Regions from separate parts of the Mesobacillus sp. ABV4_180 genome, predicted to be linked through region 3. Evidence: riboswitches for the same ligand, from Rfam matches in the RefSeq annotation. Region 3 holds a riboswitch; each other region holds the start of a gene.
The links. Region 3 has a riboswitch for S-adenosylmethionine ahead of metK (methionine adenosyltransferase). Riboswitches for the same ligand answer to the same signal wherever they lie in the genome.
Positions count from the first base shown of each region.

Region 1: another riboswitch for S-adenosylmethionine. It lies ahead of ACXAEA_RS04520 (O-acetylhomoserine aminocarboxypropyltransferase/cysteine synthase family protein); the one in region 3 lies ahead of metK (methionine adenosyltransferase).
Region 2: another riboswitch for S-adenosylmethionine. It lies ahead of ACXAEA_RS12300 (methionine biosynthesis PLP-dependent protein); the one in region 3 lies ahead of metK (methionine adenosyltransferase).
Region 4: another riboswitch for S-adenosylmethionine. It lies ahead of mtnW (2,3-diketo-5-methylthiopentyl-1-phosphate enolase); the one in region 3 lies ahead of metK (methionine adenosyltransferase).

Region 1 is NZ_JBSWTJ010000001.1:925,974-928,993, forward strand. Features, by position in the region: gene ACXAEA_RS04500 (hypothetical protein) at 46-228, opposite strand; gene ACXAEA_RS04505 (toprim domain-containing protein) at 423-779, shown strand; gene ACXAEA_RS04510 (thioredoxin family protein) at 786-1,097, shown strand; gene ACXAEA_RS04515 (SCP2 sterol-binding domain-containing protein) at 1,283-1,624, shown strand; SAM riboswitch class I at 1,713-1,816, shown strand; gene ACXAEA_RS04520 (O-acetylhomoserine aminocarboxypropyltransferase/cysteine synthase family protein) at 1,900-3,020, shown strand, end outside.
Region 2 is NZ_JBSWTJ010000001.1:2,409,559-2,412,578, reverse strand. Features, by position in the region: gene metC (cystathionine beta-lyase) at 1-473, opposite strand, end outside; gene ACXAEA_RS12300 (methionine biosynthesis PLP-dependent protein) at 466-1,584, opposite strand; SAM riboswitch class I at 1,739-1,848, opposite strand; gene ACXAEA_RS12295 (M4 family metallopeptidase) at 2,034-3,020, opposite strand, start outside.
Region 3 is NZ_JBSWTJ010000001.1:1,198,264-1,201,283, reverse strand. Features, by position in the region: gene metK (methionine adenosyltransferase) at 275-1,477, opposite strand; SAM riboswitch class I at 1,764-1,903, opposite strand; gene pckA (phosphoenolpyruvate carboxykinase (ATP)) at 2,618-3,020, shown strand, end outside.
Region 4 is NZ_JBSWTJ010000001.1:3,260,536-3,263,555, reverse strand. Features, by position in the region: gene ACXAEA_RS16770 (carbon-nitrogen family hydrolase) at 1-429, opposite strand, end outside; gene ACXAEA_RS16765 (aminotransferase class I/II-fold pyridoxal phosphate-dependent enzyme) at 560-1,753, shown strand; SAM riboswitch class I at 1,816-1,924, shown strand; gene mtnW (2,3-diketo-5-methylthiopentyl-1-phosphate enolase) at 2,023-3,020, shown strand, end outside.

The sequences.
Region 1 (3,020 bases), 270 kb from region 3:
ACCTGGAAATTATAAAATGGTTTAGTTGTGGATAATTACATTTGGTTATCTTAATCCAGCTTCAGCGCGTAGCCCCTCGAGAAGTTGTCTAGTTTCGCCTCCTAGAAACTCCGAAACTTCAACTCCGCCGGCAGAAGCAATAAGCGCTTCTTTGTCGGAGTTTCCAGTTTCTGCGTTTCTGGACAGTCGGCTATACTTTTCGATTTCGGTCCGCTCAGGTGAAGTCAAAGAACGACTTCACCGGTCGGCCCTCCAGCGCTTGTCGGGGCTGACCAAGGCGCTTGCGCTTTCTTATATGCTAGTCTTAATTTTTGCATTCTAATTCAAAAACAGTGACAATAGAAATATGTACATACCAGCACAATTTATTTAATAATGTTTATAATGTTGTAAAGCAATTATTATCTGGTGCATAGGTGGTTATGGCGATGGACGAAAATCACAAGGTGATCATAGTGGAAGGCTCGTCAGACAAGAAGAAAGTGCAAGCCGTGCTAAAAGAATCTGTTGAAATCATCTGTACAAATGGGACGATTGGTGTTTCGAAACTCGATGAACTAATTGATTCCCTTTTTGATAAAGATGTATATATCCTTGTGGATGCGGATGCATCCGGTGAAAAACTGCGAAAGCAATTTAAACGGGAATTTCCCGAAGCCAACCATCTCTACATTGATAAAATGTACAGGGAAGTTGCAACGGCACCGGAAAACCATCTAGCTACAGTTTTAATTGGAGCAAATATCGATGTTCATACAGAGTACTTAGAAAAAGGATGACTGTAGATGAAAGATTGGACAAAGGCCCAATTGGAAGCTTTCTTAGCAGAAGGGGAAACAGGGTATCTTTATTTTTACACGCCAATGTGCGGAACCTGCCAGGTAGCAAGTAAGATGCTATCGGTGATCGAGCAGTTGCTTCCTGAAATGCCTTCGGGAAAGGCCGATTTAAATTACCTGCCTGATATGGCAGAGCGATTTGAAATTGAAAGTGTTCCATGCCTTATTGTTTTAAATAAGGGAGAGGTGCAGGAGAAAATCTATGCCTTCCAATCCGTCCCGTATCTTTTTGACAAGCTTAAAAGGTTAACAGTCTAAAGGATCAGCTTGATTTCTTTTGACATATTTCTCGGGAAATGAAGGACAATGCCGAAAAACAATTGGCATTGTCTTTTTGTGTATTTCTACTTGCGAAAACCGCATATTATGAACTATTTGTCGAAGGATTTATAGAGGTCTTTCCCCTGCTTTCAAGGAATATGTAAGACAGGGAGTTGATCGGTATGTACGAACGAATCGAAGAGTTTATGAATGAAATCCACACGAAGAAGCATATGATGGAATTAGTCAAAAAACTGGACCTTTGTTTGAAAATCGAGGCTGAAACAGGTGATTTCCACCTTGTTTTTAAAGACGGGAATGTCACATTTGCAGATGGATGTGACAAACAGACTGATATTCAGGCAACAATCTCGGGGAAGCATGAATTCCTGATTCAATTATTAGATGGCGAAATCAAACTCCGCCAAGGGGTGCGATTAAATTACTTTTATTTAAATTGTCCATTTCGATCCCAGTTGCTTATCGAATCAATCTTCTACCTTGCAAGGCCGATACCTGTATAAAATTTTATCAGAAAAATCAAAATAATATTTGACCAGTGATCTGCTGCGTGCTATTATCACTTTAACGCAAAAAAACTCCAATTGAATATTCTTATCCAGAGAGGCGGAGGGACTGGCCCAATGATGCCCGGCAACCGGTTGTGAAACACGGTGCCAATTCCAGCAGAGTGTATGGCTCTGAAAAGATAAGGAGAGATGATAAATGAACCTCTTCTTTAAGAAGAGGTTTTTTTGTATCAGCTTTCCGTAATTATTTTTTGAATGGAGAGATGAAAATGGCGAATGAACAAAAGAACTACAAAATTGAAACTATTGGGGTTCATGGAGGACAGTCACCGGACCCAGTTACTGGTGCCAGGGCGTTGCCTATTTATTCGAGCAATGCATTTCAATTTGAGAACACAGACCATGCAGCGGATTTATTTGCTTTGAAAGAGTCAGGTTATATTTACTCAAGGATACATAACCCGACTGTGACAGCTCTTGAGGAAAAAGTTGCCCTCCTTGAGGGGGGAGTTGGAGCCCTTGCGCTTTCAAGCGGCATGGCTGCCATCACACTGTCGATTCTCAATGTTGCGCATGCTGGTGATGAGGTCGTTGCAGCTTCCAACCTTTATGGTGGAACCTATAATTTATTTGCTGTTACACTGCCAAAATACGGCATAAAGGTTCATTTTGTTGATCCTGAAAACCCGGAAAACTTTAGGAAAGCCATTACTCCTGACACAAAAGCTGTCTTCGCGGAAACAATCGGGAACCCTAGTTTAAGGGTTTTGGATATCGAGGCTGTCGCTGACATCGCCCATGAAGCCGGCGTTCCGCTGATTATAGATAACACGTTTGCAACTCCATTTCTATGCCGTCCGATCGAACATGGAGCGGACATTGTCATCCATTCCGCAACGAAATGGCTGTTAGGCAATGGTACCGTCCTTGGCGGCATCATTGTGGATGGAGGTAAATTTGATTGGAAGTCTCCTAAATTCCCGGGTTTCAACGAACCTGATGGAAGTTATCATAATATCGTGTATAGCGAAGCCATTGGAGCTGCTGCATACATTGTAAAGGCCAGGGTCCAGCTTCTCCGTGATCTCGGGCCATCTATTAGCCCTCAGAGTGCTTTCCAATTCAATCTGGGAATTGAGACATTGCATGTCCGCATGAAGGAGCATGTCGCAAATACCCAAAAAGTCGTGGACTATCTCGAGTCGCATCCTGCGGTTACCTGGGTCTCTTACCCTGGCCATGATTCTCATCCTGATAAAGAGCTTGCTGAACGGTACCTGCCAAAAGGGGCTGGAGCCGTAGTCGTTTTTGGAATAGAAGGAGGAAGAAAGGCAGGTGCGACGCTGATCAATTCTGTGAAATTGTGGTCCCACCTCGCGAATGTTGGCGA
Region 2 (3,020 bases), 1.2 Mb from region 3:
TGGATGTCGGTTATCTTCAGTAAAGGATTAGAAGGTGTTTCTACATACAATAAAGCAGTGTTTGGCTGGATCGCTTGTTTTACTGTTTCGATGTCTGTCATGTCCACAAAAGTATGCTCTATGCCAAATCGGTTCAAAACCTGGGTAACCATGCGGAAGGTGCCACCATAAACATCTTCTGATATAACAACATGGTCTCCCTTTGATAGAAGCAAAAATGCGGTAGAAATAGCTGCCATGCCGGAGGAAAACGCAAAACCCCGGCAACCGCCCTCAAGGTCAGCGATGATATCCTCCAATGCTTCCCTGGTGGGGTTCAGGCTGCGGCTGTAATCATATTTTCCAAACGTATTTGGAGATTCCTGATGAAATGTGGAGGCATGCTGGATTGGAACACTGACTCCTCCTGTTGCAGGATCCACTTTATGCCTGTTATGAAGGAGTTGGGTTTCAAAGGTATAAGAATCACTCATACACATTTGCCTCCTTTCCTGCATGTTGAAAAGCATGTTCCAAATCATCAATTAAATCTTCAGTATTCTCAATTCCAACCGAGAAGCGAAGAAGCCGGTCACAAACTCCTGTCTGTTCGCGGATTTCTGCAGGGATATCTGCATGTGTCTGGGTAGCAGGGTAGGTGATAAAGCTTTCAACACCGCCCAGACTTTCAGCAAAGGTGATAAGAGACAGGCTTTGTAAAAATGGATTGACCATTGAAGGGGACTTAATCCTGAATGAAATCATTCCGCCTTTGCCTGGGTAGAGTACATCCTTTACAGCACTATGATTTTGAAGATAATCGACCAATTTGATTGCATTTCGCTCATGACGCTCCATTCTTAATGACAATGTTTTCATGCCCCTGATCAAAAGCCAGGAATCAAATGGACTTAGAACAGCACCACCACCATTATGGTGGAGGAATAACGCTTCACAAATGTCATTTCCCTTTGCAACAATTAGGCCTGCTAGCACATCATTATGGCCGCCAAGATATTTAGTAGCGCTGTGAATAACAATATCTGCTCCTAATGACAATGGTTTTTGCAGCAGGGGAGTATAAAAGGTGTTATCAACAATCAACAATAGTCCATTAGTACTTGCGATCCTAGCAATAGCCTCAATGTCTGCCTGTTCCATCAATGGATTTGTCGGTGTTTCGACAAAGAGCGCTTTCGTCTTAGGCGTGATGGCGGCTTCAATTGAATTCAAATCACCCATGTCTACATATGTACTATTCAAACCCCATTTTTTAAACCCTTGCCCGAGAAGGCGGTAAGTACCTCCATATAAATCATTTGAGACAATCCATTCATCACCATGCTGGAATAATGAAAGAATCGTCCAAATTGCGGCCATGCCTGAACTGCAGGCGAATCCGCGATCGCCTTCCTCAAGATCAGCGATTGCTTTCTCAAGAACTTCCCTTGTTGGGTTACCTGTACGAATATAATCATATCCGCTTGATTGACCAATACCTTCATGACGGTATGCAGTAGTTAAATAAATGGGGGTATTCACAGCCCCGGTTGCAGATTCACTTCTGTTTCCAAGCTGAGCCAGTTTCGTATCGATTTTTGTCATTGTTTTCACTCCCGGTTGATAAATTATATTTCTCTTAATCAAGAAAATCTTGAGGATAAGCTTTAGAATTATAAGGAAATCTTCCTTGAGCAGAGTGAAAAAAAAACAAAAAAGCCTTCTTTAAGAAGAAGACTTTAATACGAAATAGCCATTCTTCTTATCTGCCAAGTTAGAAAACTTGCTGGAATTAGCACCTTTTCAACAAATGGTTGAAGGTTGCTGAAGCTTCTCAGGGCCAGAACCCTCAGCTTCTCTTGATAAGAAATATTAAATTTTCAAAAAATTAAATTTCTCTAAATATTACATGTGATTGTTGGATATGTCAATCACTTTATTAAAGGAATAAAGTTCAAATTAAGCAGCAGTATAGACTTAAGAAAATGGATGGTACAGAAATAGAAGGGTGGCTCCATTCCCTAATAGAGCCACCCTTCTAAAATCGGAAACTATTAATTTACACCTACAGCATCAAATGCTTTGCCTACTGCTGTTGCTTCTGCAGAAGTTGCCCCATACAAGTCTTTAGCGGCTTGTACCAATCCTGCTCTTGCCTGGCTAAAGTTCGTAGAAGATGTAAAATACACTGTGTTTGCACGGTAGAAAATTGCACCCATTTTTTCATTGCCGATTCCTGGGACCGTCACTCCATAATGTGTTCCGCCCTGGCTCAGAAGGTACGCAGCTTTATTGATGATTCCGCTGTTAATGTGAACGCCGCCATTGTCGGAAGTTCCTGTATATCGAACAGAATAGTGGTCAGGATCGCCGTATTTAGTCGGATCGCTCATTGAACGAAGGGCATCACCAGCTTTGTTAGGTGTATAGATGTCTTCACCGATTTCAAAATCAGGGTTGTTATTATCATGGAATTCGGCAAGTGTTCCGAAGATATCAGAAATCGCTTCGTTCAATGCTCCTGATTCATACTGGTAAACAAGGTCTGAACTGAAATCTGTTACCGCGTGGGTAAGCTCGTGAGCAACAACATCAAGGCTTCCTGAAAGAGGGATGAATGTAGCACCATCGCCATCGCCATAAACCATTTGCTGTCCATTCCAGAACGCGTTGTTGTAATTTCTTCCATAATGTACAGTTGATTTCAACGCTGCACCATTATTGTCATATGAATTGCGGTTAAAGACGTTTTTGTAGTAGTCATATGTCAGACCTGCATAGTAATGAGCGTCAACCGCTGCACCATCATACGTTGCATTTAAGAGATTGTCAGCATCTTTCCAAAGGGTACCTGGAGTTCTCTGGCGGTTTTGCGCATCATAGGTAAATACGCCATTGCCGCGAGTATTATCTTGTAAGTAATAAGCTCCGCTTGATAGAAGGGTGTTCAAAGTTTTCGTATCACCAAGTACACCTACACCAGATCCTACAGTATTTGTACCAGCCAGAGATGGGTTTGTTTTACCTGCTGTGTCGATTGC
Region 3 (3,020 bases):
ATGTACTTCACCTTCTCCATTTCAAGACTAATTTATTGTAATCTTACTCTCAAAAAACATACCATCTAATACTACCATTAAACGCTAATATTTTGCAGTAAAATCTAAGGGAAATTTAAGGTAATACTTTATTTTACACCTTTTGAACCATATGCAAACATTCTCTACATCGATGAAAGCGGTAAACAAAAACCATTATGGTTTTGAACGGTTCGATAATTCGACGCAAAAAAAGAAAGGGAGTTACATATTTCTATGCAACTCCCTTATCATTTTATTTTCCTTCAGCTTGAGTGCGAAGTGCCTCAGCCTTGTCTGTACGTTCCCATGGAAGGTCAACGTCAGAACGGCCGAAGTGTCCATAAGCAGCAGTCTGCTTGTAGATTGGCTTGCGCAGGTCAAGCATGTTGATGATTCCTGCAGGACGAAGGTCGAAGTTGCTGTTTACAACGTCGATCAACACATCTTCGCTTACTTTGCCTGTTCCGAAAGTATCGATTGAAATAGATACCGGACGGGCAACGCCGATTGCGTATGCAAGCTGAACTTCAACTTTTTCAGCAAGGCCAGCAGCTACGATGTTCTTCGCAACGTAACGTGCAGCATATGCAGCTGAACGGTCAACTTTAGTAGGATCCTTACCAGAGAATGCGCCGCCGCCGTGACGAGCATATCCGCCGTAAGTATCAACGATGATTTTGCGGCCAGTCAGACCAGCATCACCCTGTGGTCCGCCGATTACGAAACGGCCTGTTGGGTTGATGAAGTATTTTGTGTTCTCGTCGATCAATTCTTTTGGTACAACAGGATTGATGACATGTTCTTTAAGGTTGCGCTGGATTTGCTCAAGTGAAACCTCTGGATGGTGCTGAGTTGAAATAACGATTGTATCGATGCGGATTGGCTTGTCGTTCTCATCGTATTCTACCGTTACCTGAGTTTTACCGTCTGGACGAAGGTATGGAAGGATTTCTTCCTTGCGCACTTCAGTCAGGCGGCGTGAAAGCTTGTGTGCCAAAGAAATCGGAAGAGGCATAAGCTCTTTCGTTTCGTTGCAGGCAAAACCGAACATCAAGCCCTGGTCACCAGCGCCGATAGCTTCGATTTCATCATCAGACATTTGGCCTTCACGTGCTTCAAGAGCCTGGTCAACACCCATTGCGATATCAGCAGACTGCTCGTCAATAGAAGTCAAAACTGCACAAGTTTCAGAGTCAAAACCGTACTTGGCACGAGTATAGCCAATCTCCTTAACTGTTTCACGAACGATTTTCGGAATATCTACGTATGTAGATGTAGTGATTTCCCCTGCAACAAGTACAAGGCCTGTAGTAACTGATGTTTCAGCAGCAACACGAGCGTTAGCATCCTTTGCAAGGATTGCATCCAAGATTGCGTCAGAGATCTGGTCACAAATCTTATCCGGATGGCCTTCAGTTACTGATTCAGAAGTGAACAAACGACGTTTTGTTGACATCTGATTTCCTCCCTCATTTATAAAAATAGATCGAGGCTGTCCCAATACAAACCTCGGTTTGATACGGTACTCATTCCCTATGTAGTATGAAATAAACGCTGAGTTTTTATTAGAAAAAAATGATTTAGATTCATGCTGAATGATCATTTCCTAATCTTACCCATGGGAGCAATGACACCAAAGAAGGCAGTCCAGCTGTTTTTTTACCAGCTGTGAACGGAAAAAAGCAATATAAAAAACCTCTCCAATTCATGAGGAAAGGTTTTGCTTCAATCCGCGCCTTTCGCTCTTATCGTTCAAGGGCAATTCCCTTGCGTCAGGTTAGCACCTTTGCCCGGAAAATGTCAGCAGTAAAACAGCTGTTTTTCTCGTTTGCAGGTTGCTGGGTTTCATTGGGCCTGTCCCTCCACCAGCTCGGGATAAGAGAGTATCCGTTCAAATCAAAATCATAACGAACCTATAATTACATGTCAATCATTTTCTCGTTGTTTTTGTCGATTGTTGTTGAAAGTTTTTTCCTAAGAATGTTTTCATAGATTTTTTCCCATTTATATTGAAGTAAATTCCTTTTTTGCATAAATAATGATGATTGTTTGTAAAAGATTTAAAACTATGTTAGTACATAGGTAAAAGGTTATTTTTTTAATTCATTAGTATAGACTAATTAAACTAATGTGTTATACTATTATCCGAGATGTAAACACTTACAAAATATTAAACTTGCAAGAAATGCGGAAGCGCCTTGGTCAGCCCCGACAAGCGCTGGAGGGCCGACCGGTGAAGTCGCTCTTTGACTTCATTGGGCGGACCGAAATCGAAAAGTATAGCCGACTGTCCAGAACGAAGAAACTGGAGACTCCGACAAAGAAGCGCTTTTTGCTTCTGCGGGCGGAGTTGAAGTTTCGGAGTTTCTAGGAGGCAACACTAGACAATTCGAAAAGCGGAGGCGACTGCCAACTCCGACAAGCGCTGGAGGGCCTGACAGTGAAGTCGCTCTTTGACTTCATTGGCAGGACCGAAGCGTCTCGAGGAGTTAGGAGCCGCAGCTAGACAAGCGTCTCGAGGGGCTAGGCGCTGGAGCTGGACATTTCTCAAAGTTGATATGAATTTTGAATCTATAAAAAAGGAAGGTATTCTCCGATGAATGTTGTAGGAATATCAAACGAACTTTCAGCTTTATTAAAAGGAAGCAATATACAGGTACAGCTATCTGTTCCCCAGCTTGTTGAAAAAGTACTGAACCGCAACGAAGGAGTACTGACTTCAACTGGCGCAGTCAGAGCAACAACTGGAAAATATACTGGCCGTTCACCCAAGGATAAATTCATTGTTGAAGAAGAAGCCGTAAAAGATAAAATTGACTGGGGATCCGTCAACCAGCCTATTTCTGAGGAATCTTTCACAAAGCTTTATAATAAAGTCCTGAATTTCCTAAAAGAAAAAGAGGAAGTTTTTGTATTCAAGGGCTTCGCAGGTGCTGACAAGAAATACCGACTTCCAATCCAGGTCATCAATGAGTATGCATGGCACAACCTGTTCGCTC
Region 4 (3,020 bases), 2.1 Mb from region 3:
TCCTGCGAAATGATGACCGTCCAAAGTGAACAGCCCTTTTTCTTTGCCTGCTGCGAGGTACAGATGTTCATCCATAAGCTGGAACAGGTGGAGTTTGCTGTATTTTCCCGCTTGCTCCCCGTTCTTGTCGATTACTAACATCGTGTTTTCGATGCCCGCTTTCGTTTTGTTGGCGACAGAACCGCCGACAATATGGGCATTGTATTTAAGTGCTGTATTCTTGAAAAAAAACTTTGCATCCTGTGCTTCTGGATCTGCTGTCTTTTGGAGATTAACCAAATCATAGCCCGTTGTCCAAAGCTCAGGAAGAACAATGACATCAGGTTTTTCGGAGCCGGCTTTATCGATCAGTTTGCTGGCTGTGTTGTAATTTTGCTCAATATTCCCAAATGCAATGTCCATCTGCAGGCAAGCTATTTTAAATTTCATCGTCCATCACCGCCGTACTTTCAGAAAATTATATCTTTACAAGTTACTATTTACGTTATATCATTTGTGACTAGAATTTCAAATTAAAATTTTTAAATAATAATATATTTCTTATTAAGCAGGTGAAAAAATGGAATTCCAACAATCAGAGTTACTGAAAAGTCTTCCCAAGCAATTTTTTGCTTCACTGGTGCAAAAAGTGGGGGCTTACACAGAAAAAGGGGCGGATATCATTAATCTTGGCCAGGGGAACCCTGACCAGCCGACCCCGGGACATATTGTTGAAAAATTGAAGAAAGCAGCGGAAAATCCCATTAACCATAGGTACTCACCATTCAGGGGAATTCGCTCCTTAAAAGAAGCGGCAGCAGAGTTTTACAAAAGGGAGTATGGGGTCGACCTTGACCCTGAAGAGGAAATCGCAATCCTTTTTGGAGGCAAGGCAGGTCTCGTTGAGATTCCCCAATGCCTTCTGAATCCAGGGGACACTATTCTTGTCCCTGACCCAGGCTACCCGGATTACTGGTCAGGTGTAGAACTTGCAAGGGCGAAAATGGTAACGATGCCGCTGCGGGAAAAGAAGGGCTTCCTGCCCGATTACAGTGAGCTTGGTGAAAAGGTCCTATCGGAAGCAAAGCTGATGTTTCTTAACTACCCAAACAATCCTACGGGTGCCGTAGCAGACAAGGATTTTTTTGATGAAACGATCGAACTTGCCAGGAAAAATGAAATCTGTATTGTCCATGACTTTGCATATGGAGGCATTGGTTTTGACGGACAGCGTCCATACAGCTTTTTGCAATCAGACGGCGCGAAGGATGTCGGAATCGAGATCTATACTTTATCTAAAACGTATAATATGGCCGGCTGGCGTGTTGGTTTTGCAGCAGGAAATAAGAGTGTCATTGCGGCAATCAACCTGCTTCAGGATCATATGTATGTCAGTTTGTTTGGTGCAGTCCAAGAAGCAGCAGCTGAAGCATTGCTAGGGCCACAGGACTGTGTTGCCGAACTGAATGATTTATATGAATCCAGAAGGAATGTTTTAATTGAGGGGCTGACAAAAATCGGCTGGAGCGTTACTGCTCCGAAAGGATCTTTTTTCGCGTGGCTAAAGGTTCCCGAACCATTTACATCCGTTGTATTTGCTGACTTCTTGCTGGAAAAAGCGCATATTGCTGTGGCGCCTGGCGTTGGATTTGGAGAGTTCGGCGAAGGCTTTGTAAGGGTAGGATTGCTGACTTCAGAACAGAGATTGCAGGAAGCTGTCAGTCGAATTGAAAGCTTAGGAATTTTCAAAAAAATTGTTGACATTAATTTATGAACCTGACATAATCCTAATTAATAAATTTACTTTAACCAATTAAATAACTTGATTAAATTATTTTCTTATCAAGAGCAGGCGGAGGGACGAGCCCGATGAAGCCCGGCAACCGACCCAGCAATTATGCTGGGCACGGTGCTAATTCTTGCAGCGAAAGCTGAAAGATAAGAAGAGTTTAGTGTATTTTCTAACCTCTTCTTTTCGAAGAGGTTTTTTTTATGCCTCAACCCTTGTTGAATAAGTTTTAGTTTTGGAAAGGATTGATCTACTTGAGTGAAATTACAGCAACTTATATAGTCCATGACGCTAAGCATAATCCAGAAAAAAAAGCAGAGGGAATTGCACTTGGATTGACAGTGGGATCTTGGACAGACTTGCCTGAGCTGGACCAAAAACAGCTGAAAAAGCATAAAGGGAGAGTCGTTTCTGTTGAAGGAACAGGTCTCGATGAAAATTCAGAAACAGTCGCAATCATTAAGATTGCTTATCCAGCAATCAATTTTTCGCCTGACCTGCCGGCAATTCTCACAACGGTATTTGGCAAGTTATCTCTTGATGGCAAGGTGAAATTAGTAGATCTTGATTTTGGGGACGAACTGAAAAAAGCTTTTCCAGGTCCGCGTTTTGGAATTGAAGGAATTCGAACGAAGCTAGGTGTTCACCACCGTCCTTTATTGATGAGCATTTTCAAAGGGGTAATCGGCCGCGATTTGGATTTCCTGTTGGAACAACTAAAGGAACAGAGCCTGGGAGGAGTCGATCTGATCAAGGATGATGAAATCCTGTTTGAGAATGAGCTTACTCCTTTTGAGAAGAGGATCGCTTTAGGGAAAAAGGTTCTCGATGATGTCTATGAAACTACTGGACACAGAACATTATATGCTGCCAACCTGACAGGAAGGACCACGCAGCTGAGGGACAAAGCAAGGAAAGCGTCAGAGCTGGGAGCGGATGCACTGCTGTTCAATGTTTTTGCCTACGGATTGGATGTGCTGCAGGAACTGAGAGAAGATGATGAAATCAGTATCCCGATTATGGCACATCCTGCAGTAAGTGGTGCATTGACTTCAGCACAGGAATATGGTTTCTCGCATTCTTTATTGCTAGGCAAACTTGTACGCTACGCTGGAGCAGATTTTTCTCTCTTCCCATCCCCATATGGAAGTGTCGCACTTGAGAAGCAGCAGGCGTTGTCCATTGCCGAGTCACTGACTGTTGTGGATCAATTCAAAAGAGCCTTCCCGGTGCCTTCCGCGGGTATCCATCC